2 regions of the Shewanella sp. S1-49-MNA-CIBAN-0167 genome follow, and region 2 is predicted to be linked to the other one. Evidence: predicted binding sites of a transcription regulator. Region 2 holds the regulator's gene; the other holds the start of a gene.

Region 1 (8,453 bases), on a different contig from region 2:
CGCCATTTAATACCCGTGAAATACCAGGATTACGTTCAGAGAAGACCAGTAATAACTGCAGTACTAACTGACAGCGGGCCATGGTGTCTTTTTCTTCATCCATGATGAGGTTTAAGCGCGATAATATCGCATCTTCAATAAACTCGATTAAGCCTTCGAACATCCGCGCTTTACTGGGGAAATGACGATACAATGCCGCTTCTGATACACCGACTTCGGCAGCAAGTTTAGCTGTGGTAATTCGTTGGCCTGGGCTGGTTTCGAGCATTTTTGCTAAGCATTGTAAAATATGCTCACGACGATTCATTTTAGGGCTTTCAGCCATTATCTGTTCCTTGGCTCAGTGACGACTAGAAAAGATTATTTGGTTCCTGAGTGACCAAATCCGCCTTCTCCACGATCTGAGAGATTAAACTCATCCACTAAGGTAAATGTTGCCTGTACCACAGGTACAAACATCAATTGGGCTAAACGATCGCCTATTTCGAGCGTGAATGGTTTATCACTTCGGTTCCAACATGACACCATTAATGGCCCTTGGTAATCGGAGTCAATTAAGCCCACTAAATTACCCAAAACGATGCCATGTTTATGACCCATACCTGAGCGTGGCAAGATAACCGCGGCAAGGCTTGGGTCGGCCACATGAATGGCAATACCCGTTGGAATTAATACCGTTTGGCCAGGTTCAATCACCATAGTGGTGTCGGTCATGGCACGTAAGTCCATGCCTGCGCTACCGGGAGTTGCGTAGGCTGGCAATGGAAATTCATTGCCAATACGCGAGTCGAGAATTTTTAGTTCAATGGGTGTTTTCATGATTTTTTTAATTGTTTTTCTATTAATGAGAGTAATTGGCGCGCCAGTGTTAGTTTGTCTGTTGCTGGCAGTTGTTGGCTGCCGTGTTGCCAAAATACCTGTAGTGCATTGCTATCGGCATTAAAGCCTAAGCCTTGAATAGAAACATCGTTAGCGGCAATCATATCGAGCTTTTTGCGTTGTAATTTACCGCGAGCGTATTGCTCCACATCGTTAGTTTCTGCTGCAAAACCGACAGTAAAAGGTCGAGGTGTGTGCTCAGCAACCGTGGCTAAGATATCAGGATTACGTACTAGTGCAAGCTGCATTTTTTCGGCTGATTTTTTGATTTTCTGCTCTGCTATATCGGCAATTCGATAATCCGCTACTGCGGCGCAGCCGATAAAAATATCATGCTGCTCAACCTGTTCCATCACTGCGTTAAGCATTTGCTGTGCAGAATCAACGTTAATACGAGTCACACCTGCTGGGGTTGCCAAGTTAACTGGACCAGACACTAATGTTACGCTGGCGCCCATTTCTGCTGCGGCTTGGGCTAAGGCAAAACCCATTTTCCCTGAGCTGTGGTTGGAAATATAACGCACAGGGTCTATCGCTTCGCGCGTTGGCCCAGCAGTAATGAGTAGTTGATGACCTTGAAGTGTTTTAGGACCAAAAAATTGTACCAGTTGTTCTGCCATAACCACGGGCTCTTGCATTCTGCCGGGGCCGACTTCACCGCAGGCTTGGCTACCCGATGCTGGGTGCCAAATTATCAGGCCTTTACGGACTAAATTGGCCATGTTCTCTTGGGTGGCAATATTTTGGTACATCTGTTGATTCATCGCTGGGCATACAATGACAGGCGCACTGGTGGCTAAGCAGGTTGTGGTTAATAAGTCATTAGCCATACCGGCATTGATCCGCGCGATTATGTTTGCTGTTGCTGGAGCAATTAATACCACCTCAGCCCAACGAGCGAGTTCGATATGACCCATAGCCGCTTCTGCTGCGGGATCAAGCAAGTCAGAGGCCACTGGGTTGCCAGAAAGCGCTTGTATGGTTAACGGGGTGATAAACGCCATGGCGCTTTGAGTCATAATGACTCGCACATCCGCGCCACGCTCTTTTAAACGGCGAATAAGGTCCGCGCTTTTATAGGCGGCAATGCCGCCACCAATTCCGAGTAATACTTTTTTATTTGTCAGCATGATGCACATTATCCGACTCAAATCTAATTACGGCTAACAATATCACAAACCTATGACAAGTGGCGCAGATCCAATCTCAAAAATATCAACCATACTGTAGTCATTAATTCGAACTCTGTTGTTGAAAAAGATAACCAGCCGTTGTGGGTGTGGTCATCGGGTATAGCGTCGAGTTAATGCGTGCAATTAAATCGCCACATTGAATATAAGGGACATTCATGGGAATTAAAGATTGGCCTCAAGGAGAAGGACCTCGAGACAAGTTACTGCTCAAAGGCGCTGGACATTTGTCTGATGCAGAATTGCTTGCGGTGTTATTGCGTAATGGTCTGGCGGGGCAAAATGCGGTGGATTTAGCCCGAGAGATGATCAGTCAGTTTGGTGGTTTGCGCAGTTTGCTGAGTGCATCGAAAAGCCAAGTGTGTAAATTAGCTGGCGTTGGACCGGTAAAATACGCTCAATTACAGGCCGCGGCCGAGATTTCTAAGCGAATTGCCCATGAAAATCTACAAAGAGGGCAAATTTTGACAAATCCTGATTTAACTCGGGACTATTTAATGAGACAATTAGGCGACCGATCCTATGAAGTGTTCGCCTTACTATTGTTGGATACCCAACATAGAGTCATTCAATTTGTAGAATTATTTCGTGGCACCATCGATTCCGCTTCTGTTTATCCTCGCGAGGTTGTAAGCCTTGTTTTGGAGAAAAAAGCAGCGGCAGTAATAGTGTGTCACAATCACCCGTCTGGCATCGCAGAGCCAAGTCAGGCTGATCGGCGAATAACTGAGCGAATAAAAAATGCATTGGCAACCATAGATGTTTCTTTGTTAGATCATATGGTTGTAGGTGATCAGGAGATAGTCTCCTTTGCTGAGCGAGGGTGGATAGTATAAACACTGCTTGATCTTATATGGTCAATCGTGTATAAAATGCGCCCTCTTTGTGCCTCGGGCGACGGCCATACGAGGCACATTAATGCTCGAGCGTTAAAAAATTGTTTTGGAGAAGATTGACATGTCAAGAGTATGCCAAGTAACTGGCAAGAAGCCAATGGTTGGTAACAACCGTTCGCACGCAAAAAATTCGACTCGTCGTCGTTTTTTACCTAACCTACAAAACCATCGTTTTTGGTTAGAAGAAGAAAAGCGTTTCGTGCAATTACGTGTATCTACTAAAGGTATTCGTATTATCGACAAAAAAGGTATTGAAGTAGTTGTTGCTGAACTTCGTGCCAGTGGCGAGAAGGTATAATAGAAAATGGCTAAATCTAAAGGTAATCGTGAGAAGATCAAATTAGTATCTAGTGCTAAAACTGGTCACTTCTACACTACTGAAAAGAACAAGCGTAACATGCCTGAAAAAATGGAAATCAAGAAATTTGATCCAGTCATTCGTCAGCACGTTATGTACAAAGAAGCTAAAATTAAGTAATTGATTTTTGATTCTTAAAAAAGCCCCTTAATAGGGGCTTTTTTTATGGCCGTTTAAAAATAGTCTATACTGAATAACACCTTAGACTGGCCACAAAAATGTTTGATAAGCGTTTATTATCCCAAGTTGTGCTAATTTACAGCGTTGATCTGATGCGCTCATCATTAATGTCGTTTTATTTTGATTGAGTCTTCAACATTGGTAACCTGCTATTTCGTTAATATTTTGATGTAAAAATGTAACTCAATCGATATAAAAAATGCGTAAAGGGCTATTAGCGGCTAAAATGAGTTAACTTTTTGGCTGTCATGATTTTTTCACACTAAAGTGACACACTATATTTTAGTAAAAGTGAAATAAAATGCTTTAAAAGTGAATTAAAATGCAATACCATTCCTTTTAACGTAATAAAAAATCATGTGACGTTCTTTGTCATAACTATTAATGAATATCAAACTTATCCTGAGGTGAATTTGCCTGTGAGAACCACTGAACTGGTTGATGGATTTCGTCATTCTGCTCCTTATGTTAATGCACATAGAGGTAAAACTTTTGTCGTCATGCTCGGTGGCGAAGCTTTAGCACATCCGCAGTTTCGCGGTATTTTAAATGATGTGGCTATGTTGCACTCACTTGGAATAGAGGTGGTATTAGTTTACGGGGCCAGGCCACAGATTGATGAGGGGTTGAAGGCTGCTGGAATTGAACCCGCCTATCATAACGGTATACGCATTACTGATGATGAAACCCTTAAAATTATCAAACAGGTTGCGGGAGCGACTCAATTTGATATCACCGCAAGGTTGTCGATGTGTTTAGGCAACACGCCAATGCAAAATGCCCAAATTAACCTTGTCAGTGGTAATTTTGTGATTGCGCAACCGTTAGGCATCGAAGACGGTGTCGATTTTTGTTTAAGTGGTAAGGTGCGCCGTATTGATGCGTTGGGACTTCGTCGTCAATTAGACAATAATGGCATAGTCTTGATGGGACCGATTGCGGCTTCAGTTACCGGTGAAAGTTTTAACCTTACGGCAGAAGAAGTCGCGACCCAAGTCGCGATAAAGCTAAAGGCTGATAAGATTATTGGTTTTAGTAATAGTCACGGCATTTTGGATGAAAATGGCGACGTGATTGCTGAACTGATGCCAGACGAAGTTGAAGAAATGCTTAAGACGATGTCTACAGATACGCATGCTTCTGTGGGGACGATGGCTTTCTTAAAAGCCAGCGTTGAAGCGTGTCGCCGAGGCGTGCCACGTTGTCATTTGGTGAGCTATTTAGAAGATGGCGCATTATTACAAGAATTATTTTCACGCGAAGGTATTGGTACTCAAATTGTTACCCAAAGCGCCGAACGTTTACGCCGGGCAACCATTAGCGATATCGGCGGTATTTTAAATCTTATTCGGCCTTTGGAAGAACAAGGTATTTTGGTGCGCCGCTCTCGTGAGCAACTTGAAATGGAAATCGAACAGTTTATGCTGGTTGAACGTGACAATTTGGTTATTGGCTGTGCAGCATTGTATCCATTTGAAGAAGACAATGCGGGTGAGTTTGCGTGTCTGGTGGTGCACCCCGATTATCGTGATGCTGACCGAGGTAGTTTACTGCTAAATAATATTATTGGTCAGGCCCGTGTTCGTGGTTATTCGCGTTTATTTGCACTGACAACTCGGAGTATTCATTGGTTTTTAGAGCATGGCTTTAATATTGTCGATGTCGATGTGCTCCCGAATATGAAAAAGCAGCTGTATAACTATCAACGTCGCTCAAAAATTCTTGCGTTAGATTTGTAGAAGTAACAAGACAGTTAACACATAAAAAATGCCGGATTACTGAATAAAGTAATCTGGCATTTTTGTGAGTCAATTATCAATTATCAATTATTTTAGTGGCTTAAACTAACCAATGTTGAATTATCAAGCTGACGCTTTGGCTAAGGCGTTACGTCGTTGACGTTGCAATATCATGTCGCCAACAAAGATAACTAACGCGCCCCAAATAAAGCCAAAGGTAATGCCTTTTTCAATATCAAACGGTTCATTAAAGAGTTTCACTGCCAAGATAAACATTATGCTAGGACCAATATATTGGAAGAACCCCAAATTCGACAATGGAATTCTTACCGCAGAACCCGCAAAACATAATAATGGGATAGTGGTGATAATGCCCGCGGCAATCAGTAATAGGTTCAAATTAAGGCCATTGGTTAACATGCTTGCCGATGACGTATCTAAGGTGATGAGTAAATACCCTAAGGCAATAGGTAATAAAATGGCCGTTTCGACCAATAATCCTGATTTAGCATCGATATTAACTTTTTTACGTAATAAACCATAAAAACCAAAACTGGCCGCCAAGGCTAATGACAATAGTGGAATAGAGCCAAAAGAAATTAATTGTACCAGCACTCCGGTACTGGCTAAACCTACCGCAACCCATTGCAATTTACGTAGACGCTCACCTAAAAATACCATCCCAAGCAATACGTTAAACAGCGGGTTAATAAAGTAACCTAGACTGGCATCGAGCATATGGTCGTTGTTGACGGCCCAAATAAAAATCAGCCAATTTGCTGCAATTAGCACCGAGGTGACAAACAGTACCGCAAGTTGTTTAGGTTGTTTGAGAATAAGGCGCAGACGATCAAAACCACCGATAAACTGCATCATGATGATCATAAAAATAAATGACCAAATCACACGGTGCATTAATATTTCTGTCGCGGGGACGTTATGTAAAAGTTTAAAATACAGCGGTGCGACACCCCAAATGGTGTAAGCGCAAACGGCCAGTAAAACCCCTTTACGGTATTCTAAATCAGGCATAGTGAGTCAACAGTGGGAAGAACAATAATAGATGGCGATTGTAGGTCGCCATTTTGGATGACACAAGTGATTAAGCGAATTCTTTTATAAACCGGTTGTCAGCTTTAAATGGCAGCGCGTTTAGCTTATCCCACCATATAAGTCCCTGTGCCGAAGGCGATGTGGACCCCTTGTTCATTATGTAACTCCATCCGACAAACTGATACGCGATTACCCGCTCGGATAACACTGCCTGTGCCAGTGAAGACTTCACCGCGACCCGGACGAAGAAAGTCGACGCGCATATCGATAGTGCTTAAGGTGGTTAAACGTTGTTGTAATTCCTCTATTGTCCAATTTTCTTTACTGGCAACTAGCCCAGCAAATACCGTGAGCCCGCCGACAACATCGAGTAAGGTTGCTGTGACACCACCATGTAAAATGTTTTGATGAATATTACCAATAAGCTCAGGCTTCATTTTTATTACCACTTCAACCCCATTGATGTCGTAATGTTTTATGTCTAATCCGAGCAGGTTATGAAACGGAACATGTTGGTCAAATATTTGTGCAACTTGTTGTAATACTTGGGTTTGAATAGCGGTGGTCATGAGCAATCCTTGTCTGTTTTATAATTATTATGCTTGTTGTTTGTAGGGGCGGCTTACTGCTAAAGAGTATTTAATCTAACCCTAAAGTGACATTGACTCAATCTTCTATCTTGGGTGAAAACAGCGTAAAGGTGTTTTGGTTCAAGACATCTGTGGCTGAGTGCTTTAAAATGAGTGCCCCTTGAATGATGATGTAGTGTAATGGATACTCCGATTTCGGCCAATATTGCGTCCTCAGATGTGTTGACGACAGAGCAAGATGTACTTGCTGCAAGCTTGCAGCAGGTGTTTGGTTATCGCGCCTTTCGTGAAGGGCAGCGAGAAGTCATTGAGCAAAGTTTACAAGGCCAAGATACCTTAGTGATTATGCCTACTGGTGGCGGCAAAAGTATGTGCTATCAATTGCCTGCTATTGTGTTGCCTGGCGTTACTGTGGTCGTTTCGCCATTAATTTCGTTGATGAAGGACCAAGTCGACAGTTTATTGCAAAGTGGGGTATCGGCAGCTTATCTCAATTCATCATTACCGCGCGAACAAAGTGCTGAGGTGTTACGCAAGCTTCATGCGGGCGAGATTAAATTGTTGTATGTGTCGCCAGAGCGTTTGTTACGTCCTGACTTTATTGAGCGTCTTCAATCAGTTGATATTTCAATGTTTGCCGTCGATGAAGCGCACTGCATTAGTCAATGGGGCCATGATTTTAGACCTGAATATGCTGCATTAGGTCAATTAAAAGAATATTTTCCTTATTTACCATTAATGGCTTTAACCGCGACGGCAGATCACGCCACGCGTTTAAGCATTTGCGAACGTTTAGGGGTAACACCTTATACTTTGCTGTCGAGTTTCGATCGCCCCAATATTCGTTATACCGTGGCTGAAAAACTGAATGCGGCGAATCAGCTGCGTCAGTTTTTAACGGTGCAAAACGGCACCAGTGGTATTGTGTATTGCAGTAGCCGGCGACGAGTTGATGAGGTGGCTGAGCGTTTACGCCTACAGGGGTTTAATGCCCAAGCGTATCACGCAGGATTGAGCCAGCAAGATCGTGGCAATGTTCAAGATAAATTTCTAAAAGATCAAATCGATATTGTGGTGGCAACCGTGGCTTTTGGTATGGGGATCAACAAGTCTAACGTGCGCTTTGTGGTGCATTACGATATTCCTAAAAGCATTGAAGCTTATTACCAAGAAACCGGGCGTGCAGGCCGCGATGGGTTAGACGCTGAAGCCTATATGTTGTTTGACCCTGCTGATATAGGCCGAGTCAGACATTTGATTGAGCAATCTGAACCGGGTCCTCAACAACAAGTCGAATTTCATAAATTGCATACCATGGCAGCCTTTGCTGAAGCGCAGACTTGTCGTCGCCAAGTGCTATTAAACTACTTTGATGAAGTGGCTTCTAAGCCTTGTGGTAACTGTGATATCTGTCTTGACCCACCTAAACGATATGATGGTACTGAAGATGCACAAAAAGTGCTTTCTTGTATTTATCGTTTGCAGCAACGTTTTGGTATCCACCATGTTATTGAAGTATTACGCGGGTCTAAAGCGGCTAATATCGTTGATAGAGGCCATGATAAGTT
Region 2 (8,453 bases):
GTGGCAGTGGCCAGTAAACAATAATCACGTTGTTCAAAACTAAATTGATCAATCTCTGTCATCGCCGCTTTTTGTTGATGTGCGGCTAATGAACGCGCATTGTCTGCGGCGACATACGTAATCATAAATGGAAAGGTATTGCTTACTTGTTTTTTTAATTCAGTGACTAACGCCGAAAATACTCCTTTGCCACGTTTTGATTCTTGGATCCAAACCGGCCCATATTGGCATGAATTAGTGGTCGATAAAGTTTGTCCCTCTAAATCGGTAAACTTAATTTTTTGAATAATATGGCGATACAATGGTTGCGCGGAAAGAAAGGACCATTTGGCTGCCATCACATAACCAATGATTTGCTCTTGCTCTTCTGCCACGATAAACCAATGCTGATTGATAAGCTGTATCACCTCGCCTTTGCTGAGTGAATGAGCATGAAGTTGGTTATTTGAACCTAGCAACTCATCATCTACATGAGCACGTTCTAACTGCACAATAGCAGCAACATCGGTTAATAACGCCTTACGGATAATAAATGACAATGATTATTCCTTTGACCCTAAATTGGGAGATTGTTTCTTAGACCATTCTATCACTAGCGCAACAGGCAGCGGAGACATAATTAATGTCCCCACACCAATAAGTAAGGCAATGACTAATATACCACTGACTTGCTGGCCTATATCACTTTGCCAATATAATCCTACGCCCACCAGCAACATGATTAAACCAACGATATGCAACACTTTGAGTAATTTGATCATTTTAGACTCTTTAATACGTTAAATAATGTTCATTAATCCGAAAAATTACAATTATTTACGCTCTTACTCACCTTCAAGTAGTAGAATAACGGCAATTTTTTCGTATTTGGAACTCTCTTCGCATGATAAAGCATATTCTTGGCGCCACCGTTATATTTTTAGGCCTTAGTGCTTGTCAAAACCACACTCAAATTGTCTCAAATGAACAATTAATTGGTACTTGGCATGTAGAAGTCGTCCTTGATACTCCTACCATTAATAATAGCCCAGCAAAATTAGTTTTTGCCCAAAATGGTGAGTTAAGCGGCAATAACAGCTGTAATCAATTTTTTGGTCATTACGATCAACAAGGAAATCGACTCCAAATGGCACCGTCGGGTTCAACTATGAAAGCTTGTGTAGATAGTTTAATGGCCCAAGAAGCGGATTTGATGCACGCTATTGCACAGGTACAACAGATTGATTTCTCAAAAGGCAAACTCAATCTGCTGTCTGAAAAGGGTGATACGCTATTGGTACTAACAAAACAATCATCGCCACGATCGTTATACAAAGAATCGTTATATAACGAGTCGTCCGATAAAGCCTCTTTAAATACTGCACCCTATTAATTTATAGTTTATAACCTCAATACTGTGAATTATTCACTTAAGTCGGTAGACTTATTACTCACCCAAGTGTCAGCTTAAAGTTCCACTGTAAAATGAATTTTTATTCAATAAATCTGATTCTTTCTTGACTTAACAAGCCAATATATTCAAAATATGCTAGTTTTTTGAATAACAACTATAAGATGAATTATCACTATGCCAGCGACAAGAAATCAGGATGAGCTCGTTCGAACTTTTAAGGCGATTCTGAAAGAAGAACGTTTTGGAAGCCAAAGCGAGATTGTTATTGCGCTTCAAGCCGAAGGATTCGGTAATATTAATCAATCTAAGGTCTCTCGCATGCTCAGCAAGTTTGGTGCTGTGCGAACTCGAAATGCTAAGCAAGAGATGGTGTATTGCCTCCCTGCCGAGCTAGGCGTTCCGACTGCGGGTAGTCCAGTTAAGAATTTAGTACTGGATGTTGACCATAACCAAGCCATGATTGTGGTAAGAACCAGCCCAGGTGCAGCGCAATTAATTGCACGTTTGCTCGATTCAATAGGCAAACCAGAAGGCATATTAGGTACCATTGCCGGCGATGATACTATTTTTATTTGCCCAGCAAGCATAAAAACTATTGATGATACTCTCGAAACGGTTAGATCCTTATTCAACTATAGTGAATAAAAAAACCGTTCCAATAAAAAAGCAATGCCATGGCATTGCTTTTTTATTGCCTAGGATCGGCGTTTACACATCATCAAATTGAGTTAAAAAATCCAGTGATGGTACAAAAAATGACGACCCAGTCAACGCTTTAGTAAACGACATTAGATGATCATGATTTCCATGACCATCACCGTGCACCATACTGCGGAGCATTTTTTCGAAGTTATCAGGTGTACGGCATACAGAAAGAAACATTAGCCCTTGTTCTCTAATCGAACCATATGGCATGCTTTGGCGTAAAATCTCTAATGCGTTACCCTGTGGGTCCTTTAAATTGACTCGTTTCGTATGGCTGGTTAATGGCTTATCTTCTGACTCGTACTCAATATCATCAACTTTGGTTCGACCAAAAATATCTTCTTGTTTTTTAAGTGGTAAACGATGCCATTTACTTAAGTTATGCATGTATTTTTGCACATGTAGATAACTACCAGATACAAAGTCTTGATCTTCATCACCGACGAGCGCAACTTGTTGACGATGGCGCCCTTTAGGGTTTTCAGTACCATCAACAAAGCCGGTTAAATCACGACTGTCCATAAATCGAAAACCGCGCTCTTCATCGACTAACTCAACCAAATCCTCAAACATTTGATTAATTTCATTAGCAACAAGATGCAAAATATCATAACGATCGCAACGGATATGAACAAACAGATCATATTCCATCGCGGGAGCATCACGATTACCGTCATTCATTGCAGGAAAAGGTTTCAACAATGCTGGACGAGCTTCTGGATAAAAAGTATCCCAAAAATTGGCCCCAATACCCACAAAGCCATTAAAAGCACTGTCTGCATACTGATCCGTGAGTTCGTAAATGTATTGCGCCACATTAGCAATGGACGGACGTAGTTGATCTTCAACACCGTCATTGGCATTAAACATCAAGTACACACTGTGTAAATTCCCTTCTGCGCAAATCCCTAACTGTTCACGAGGCATAACTTGGTTACCCATATTAACTCATCTACCTTAATACTTTATGTCGGCCTAAATGGTTATAACTTAACGCTTTGATGTAATTAAGTAGTCATTAGATAACCAATAGCTTCTTTTATCAATTCCGCTAATTAATAGCTTATCTTAATTCAATATACATTACCCGAAGTGTACTCACATTTAGCTGATTTGTAATCGATATTGTACTCATATTGGGTCAGGTAAGAGGTTGATCATTCATTACAATTATTATCATACTGTCTGTGAATATGGCGAGCAGGGCCACCACTGCATTCTCATTTACGATACTATTACCAATATTTTTCGACCGTTATTTGCCCAGGAGCACGTCGAAGATTTTTGGCTAATCCTTTATCTACTAGGGCTATTTGAGCGTCACTTATCATCCCTGGGTTACCACAGATCATCACTTGAGAATGTTCTGCATTAATCCCTAACCCCGCTTTTTGTTCAATTAATCCGCTGCTAATGCCATCAGGAATGCGACACGATAACCCTTCAGGATAGTCTTCACGGGTCACAATCGGAATAAACACAAACTGCTGTGGATGTTGTTCAATAAACTGGTTAATGGTTGCTAAATAAGCTAAATCTTCAGCGAACCTGACACCATAAACTAATACGACTTTTTCAAAGCGTTGCCAAGGTTCTGCCGTTGCCAGCATAGAGATAAAAGGACCCACAGCGGTACCGGTAGCAAAGAACCACAAATGTTTGCCTTGCAATACGCCGTTAGGCACTTCATCTAAGGTCATAAATCCAGTCGCTTTGGGCGTCACTTCAATGGTGTCTCCTGGGTTTAATGCTTTTAGATCTGGAGATAATTGCCCATCCTCTACCGACACCGCCAGCACTTCGACATAATCCGTACCTGGAGAATTTACCAGTGAATACGCCCGCGCGACACGCTTTTCATCACGCATTTGGCTGAGCTTAATAAACTGACCTGCGATAAAAGGTTCGACATCGGCTTTGATGCGCAATGAGAATAATTTATCATTCCAATCAATGCGCTCAATTACCTTACCCGTTGTCCACATAGTCACTATCCTTATCGCTGAAAGCCTATCTTAATCATAAGAGACTAAGTAGCTTGAGTCACGCTTTGTGATCCATCTTTAGTCGACTTATCCTGTCTAAATTGCGCTAACCCTTGCTGTATCAGCTCATATGTTTTATCAACACCAGCAGCAATATCGCCCTCTAGTACTTTTAAACCAGACAAAATATCACTTGCCTCTTTAAAGCCGTGATCGATTGCATCTCCAATTTTGAGCATAAAGCTGTCAACTTGTTCATCGAGCACCATAGATTGGTTTTGTTGTTGATGCACAGAGAAAAACGCTGTTGCAAAGCTAACAATACGATCAGCAGTTGCTTCTGGCGAGTAATCCACCCCACTCGCAAGGCTCTTTTGGACTGAGTTTTCTCCTCGCATTGGTGCAAGCTCTTCGTTAATGGCTTCAATCGCGGCGCGATAAAGTAATGCCATGGACTTGTCACCGGCAGCAATGCTCACTTCCTCTTGTGCTGCCAGAATGTTGTTATTCATTATTTGACGACTGAGTTGGCTCGCTGATATTTTGGTGGATAAGTTGACCGCTGAGCTAGCGTTATTGGAAGCGGCTTGAGTTGACGAAGTGGCGGCACGGGTTGAAGTGCTTTTACTTTCTAGTGCAGGGGTCGCATTAGTTGAAGCCGCATTGTTAACATCCATAATAATTTCTCATTTAGCATAATAGATAGCCTAAATATCGACCAAAAAATGAATCTCTGAAGTCATAATAGATAAATATAACGATTCATCTCATTCACCCCCTTACGATATTAATGGCGAACTAAAGGCCTATATTGCATAACGATAATGTAAAGGATAGCCCAAATAACAGCGTTAATGTGTACATTAGCAATAACCGCTAAATTGAAAAAGTAAGCTTCAACGCATCACAATCGCATCAATTAATGCCTTACTACTGCAAAAGAAAACCGTTTGATAACGAGGTCAAAAGTGTAACGATATAGTTACCTCGTATTGGTTATTGCTAATATGGCTAGTTAATAAGATTAATTTTATCATTATCACCCATACTGAGTCTCTCACACTGAATTTTAATTAAGGACAATAATATGCCGCAACAACATTGGTTTATATGGGGAATAGATATTTTCTCTGGTCTTTTATTAGTGTTATTTTGGTTATTACTCATCGCGGTAATTTACATGTTTATTGCTGATAAACTGCAAACTAAACAAGCCATTCGGCATAACTACCCTGTTATCGGCCGTTTTAGGTATATTCTAGAAAAACAAGGCGAGTTTTTTAGACAATACTTTTTTGCCCAAGATCGCGAAGAGCTACCATTTAATCGCGCCGAACGCAGTTGGGTATATCGCGCCGCTAAAAATGTTGACCGCACCATTGCGTTTGGTTCAACTCAGGTCTTAGATAAACCGGGGGCAGTAATGTTCATGAACTCAGCATTCCCCATCAATGATCATGACACCCATAAAACCATCGCTGTCACCATTGGGCCCGATTGTAATCACCCTTACATAACCGAGAAGATTTGCCATATATCAGCAATGAGCTTTGGGGCATTGTCTCGCCCAGCGATTACAGCACTATCCCATGGCGCAGCAAAAGCAGGTTGTTGGCTCAATACTGGCGAGGGAGGATTAAGCCCTTACCATCTAAAAGGTCATTGTGATTTAGTATTTCAAATAGGCACAGCTAAATACGGTGTCCGTAATGCTCAAGGCCATTTAGACGCACAAAAACTCACCGAAATTGCAGCGCATCCTGAAGTCAAAATGTTTGAAATTAAGTTAAGCCAAGGTGCTAAGCCCGGTAAAGGTGGTATTTTACCCGCCATAAAAGTGACTGAAGAAATTGCCATTATTCGCGGGATCCCAGCGGGACAAGACTCAATTAGCCCCAATGGACACATTGAATTAAACAACGTAGCTGACATTGTCGATATGATAAATCAGGTAAGAGGTATTACCGGCAAACCAACAGGAATTAAGGCTGTGTTAGGCGATATGTCTTGGGTAACCGAATTCCTGGATGAAATTGAGCGCCGTGGTATTGAGCATGCACCAGACTTTTTTACCTTAGACAGTTCCGATGGCGGTACAGGCGCAGCGCCACAAGCTCTGATGGATAATGTGGGCTTACCACTACGACAGAGTTTACCGTTACTGGTTGATTTACTGAATGAACGCGGCTTTAAGCAACGCATTAAAATTATTGCTACGGGGAAAATGATCATACCCTCATATGTGGCATGGGCATTAGCCACTGGTGCCGATTTTATTGCTTCCGCCCGTGGAAATATGTTTGCCTTAGGCTGTATTCAATCGCTGCAATGTAACAAAGACACTTGCCCCACTGGCATTACAACTCATAATACACGACTACAAAAAGGCTTAGATCCTAAAGATAAATCGGTACGTGTCGCAAACTATAATCATTTTTTACACTATGATTTAATCATGATCGCACATTCATGCGGCGTAACAGATCCAAGATATTTAACCCGCCACCATGCTCGTATTGTGCAATCGTCTGGGGTCGCAGTCACTCTCGATAAACATTACCGACATATGCAATAGTGTAGGTCATGAACCCCAGTAAATTACAGGGCTCTAGTGCGCGGATTACTTTGCCGAAAATGAGAAAAGGTGTACAATATGTTTGATATTAGTCACAATAAGCAGTCTTAATGTGATTTGAAGAGGCGTCAGTCCAGAGGGTTTCGTATTGAATATAAAAACGAATGCAGTAGATCTAAATGCAAAAAGCTTAAGTTTAAGCTGTAAAAACTGTAATCGAATGACAGAAATCGAAGGAGAATTAGTATGCTTTGAACAAGGCAAAATTAAACGTTTAACACTAGACCCTTCTCCAGCGGCACTGATAAAAATGGTGTGTATTAGTTGGCAGAAAAAGTAATCATTTTTAATCAACAGTCGAATTTGTCATTTTAGACATAACTGACTATATCCCGATCTTCTTCCAAGTGCTTTATCGACCAAAAATCCTAATGTTAGCGATTAAAGCCATAATGGCATCCCAAAAGATACACTGATATCAATTCATTAGCATCATAAGTCAGTGCAAATCGATATAACAGCATGAGTTGATTAGAGCGAGTCAAACAACAAAAGTGTGTCCTGCGTGTCATCATTTTGTTTAATTGGCTAGGTTATACAATACTCTTATCGAGATCACTATCCATCGCCTTAGCTAACGTCACGCCACGAGTCGTCACCCTTAAACCAGCACACAAATCGTTGTACACTATTTTAATTGCATCATCAGACATGTTACGCGTTTTTAGCATTGCCATAATAGCAAACCAATCTGTTGTCACTTGATGCCGGGTGCCTTCTAGCGCCGCAATTAACGCAATATTATGCACAAGTCATCTCCATACACGAATCTGCACCTTTAATAAAATCCAGTTGATTGAAAAACAATGTTATCTGAGATAAATAACTCACGAGTAAGGCTATAGATTAACTGCGTTAATCACTATCGTCAAAAAATTCATTAGCCATAAATCTAACAATAGGGTTTTAACACCATTCAGCGCTGTTAAAATGTTCCATTATAGAGTGCTTACGCTATAAAGAGGTTTTTAATTATGCCCCCACTTAACGACTTCGCTGGTGATAATTCTTACTCATGGTAAGAGAATGATAAACCCAAACGCCCGTTTTTACGCCACATCATCATATATACCTAAACGACCTTGAAATGGAGGAGCCAGCATATCAAGAAGTGACCGCGCTCAAGGTTCAAGGAATAGGGCTGCTAGAGCGACCTTCGATCTGCTAGGTTCTAGAATTTAGCCGCACAGCGTACTGGCATCTAATCCTCTCGCTTTTAGCTTGTATAGGATCTCGCCCCGCTAGCTTCTAGGCCTTTAGCTTCGCTTTTAGTTTATATAACGCAGAAACATGTTTATCGACACTTAGCCCTTCGCCAGATTTTCTTGTTCATTTTGAATATGCCAAAGCCGAGCATAAAGCCCCTGTTGAGCTAATAAACTAGTATGAGTGCCATGCTCAACAATATTACCTTTACTCAATACGACTATTTGGTCTGCATCAATAATGGTCGATAAACGATGGGCTACGACTAAACTTGTGTGACCTTTTGCAGCATCTCGCAAGGCACTTAAAATAGCTTGCTCTGAGCGTGAGTCTAATGAAGACGTGGCTTCATCAAACACTAAAATAGGCGCACCTTTCAACACAGCACGAGCAATAGCAACACGTTGTTTTTCGCCGCCGGAAAGCTTTAATCCACGCTCACCGACCTTGGTATTGCCTTTATCTGGCAATGATTCAATAAAGTCGCTCAAATGAGCCAATTTAATCGCCGCGATAATCTCATCACGGG

What was found. Region 2 encodes ArgR, which controls arginine synthesis, uptake and breakdown. Its sites were predicted from a motif close to ANTGAATANNTATTCANT; they were not measured.
Region 1: the regulator ArgR is predicted to act here: its motif matches at 3,815-3,832, upstream of argA (amino-acid N-acetyltransferase).

Annotation. Positions count from the first base shown of each region.
Region 1 covers NZ_JBEOPO010000003.1:35,719-44,171, reverse strand. The annotation lists gene slmA (nucleoid occlusion factor SlmA) at 1-325, opposite strand, end outside; gene dut (dUTP diphosphatase) at 361-819, opposite strand; gene coaBC (bifunctional phosphopantothenoylcysteine decarboxylase/phosphopantothenate--cysteine ligase CoaBC) at 816-2,012, opposite strand; gene radC (RadC family protein) at 2,228-2,905, shown strand; gene rpmB (50S ribosomal protein L28) at 3,027-3,263, shown strand; gene rpmG (50S ribosomal protein L33) at 3,270-3,443, shown strand; gene argA (amino-acid N-acetyltransferase) at 3,923-5,242, shown strand; gene rarD (EamA family transporter RarD) at 5,366-6,274, opposite strand; gene AAEZ00_RS02020 (thioesterase family protein) at 6,400-6,864, opposite strand; gene recQ (DNA helicase RecQ) at 7,066-8,453, shown strand, end outside.
Region 2 covers NZ_JBEOPO010000014.1:221-8,673, forward strand. The annotation lists gene AAEZ00_RS08245 (GNAT family N-acetyltransferase) at 1-539, opposite strand, end outside; gene AAEZ00_RS08250 (hypothetical protein) at 543-761, opposite strand; gene AAEZ00_RS08255 (META domain-containing protein) at 884-1,372, shown strand; gene argR (transcriptional regulator ArgR) at 1,568-2,038, shown strand; gene AAEZ00_RS08265 (Dyp-type peroxidase) at 2,102-3,040, opposite strand; gene AAEZ00_RS08270 (ferredoxin--NADP reductase) at 3,334-4,083, opposite strand; gene AAEZ00_RS08275 (DUF5610 domain-containing protein) at 4,128-4,760, opposite strand; gene AAEZ00_RS08280 (FMN-binding glutamate synthase family protein) at 5,171-6,658, shown strand; gene AAEZ00_RS08285 (hypothetical protein) at 6,807-6,998, shown strand; gene AAEZ00_RS08290 (hypothetical protein) at 7,252-7,467, opposite strand; gene AAEZ00_RS08295 (ABCB family ABC transporter ATP-binding protein/permease) at 8,023-8,453, opposite strand, start outside.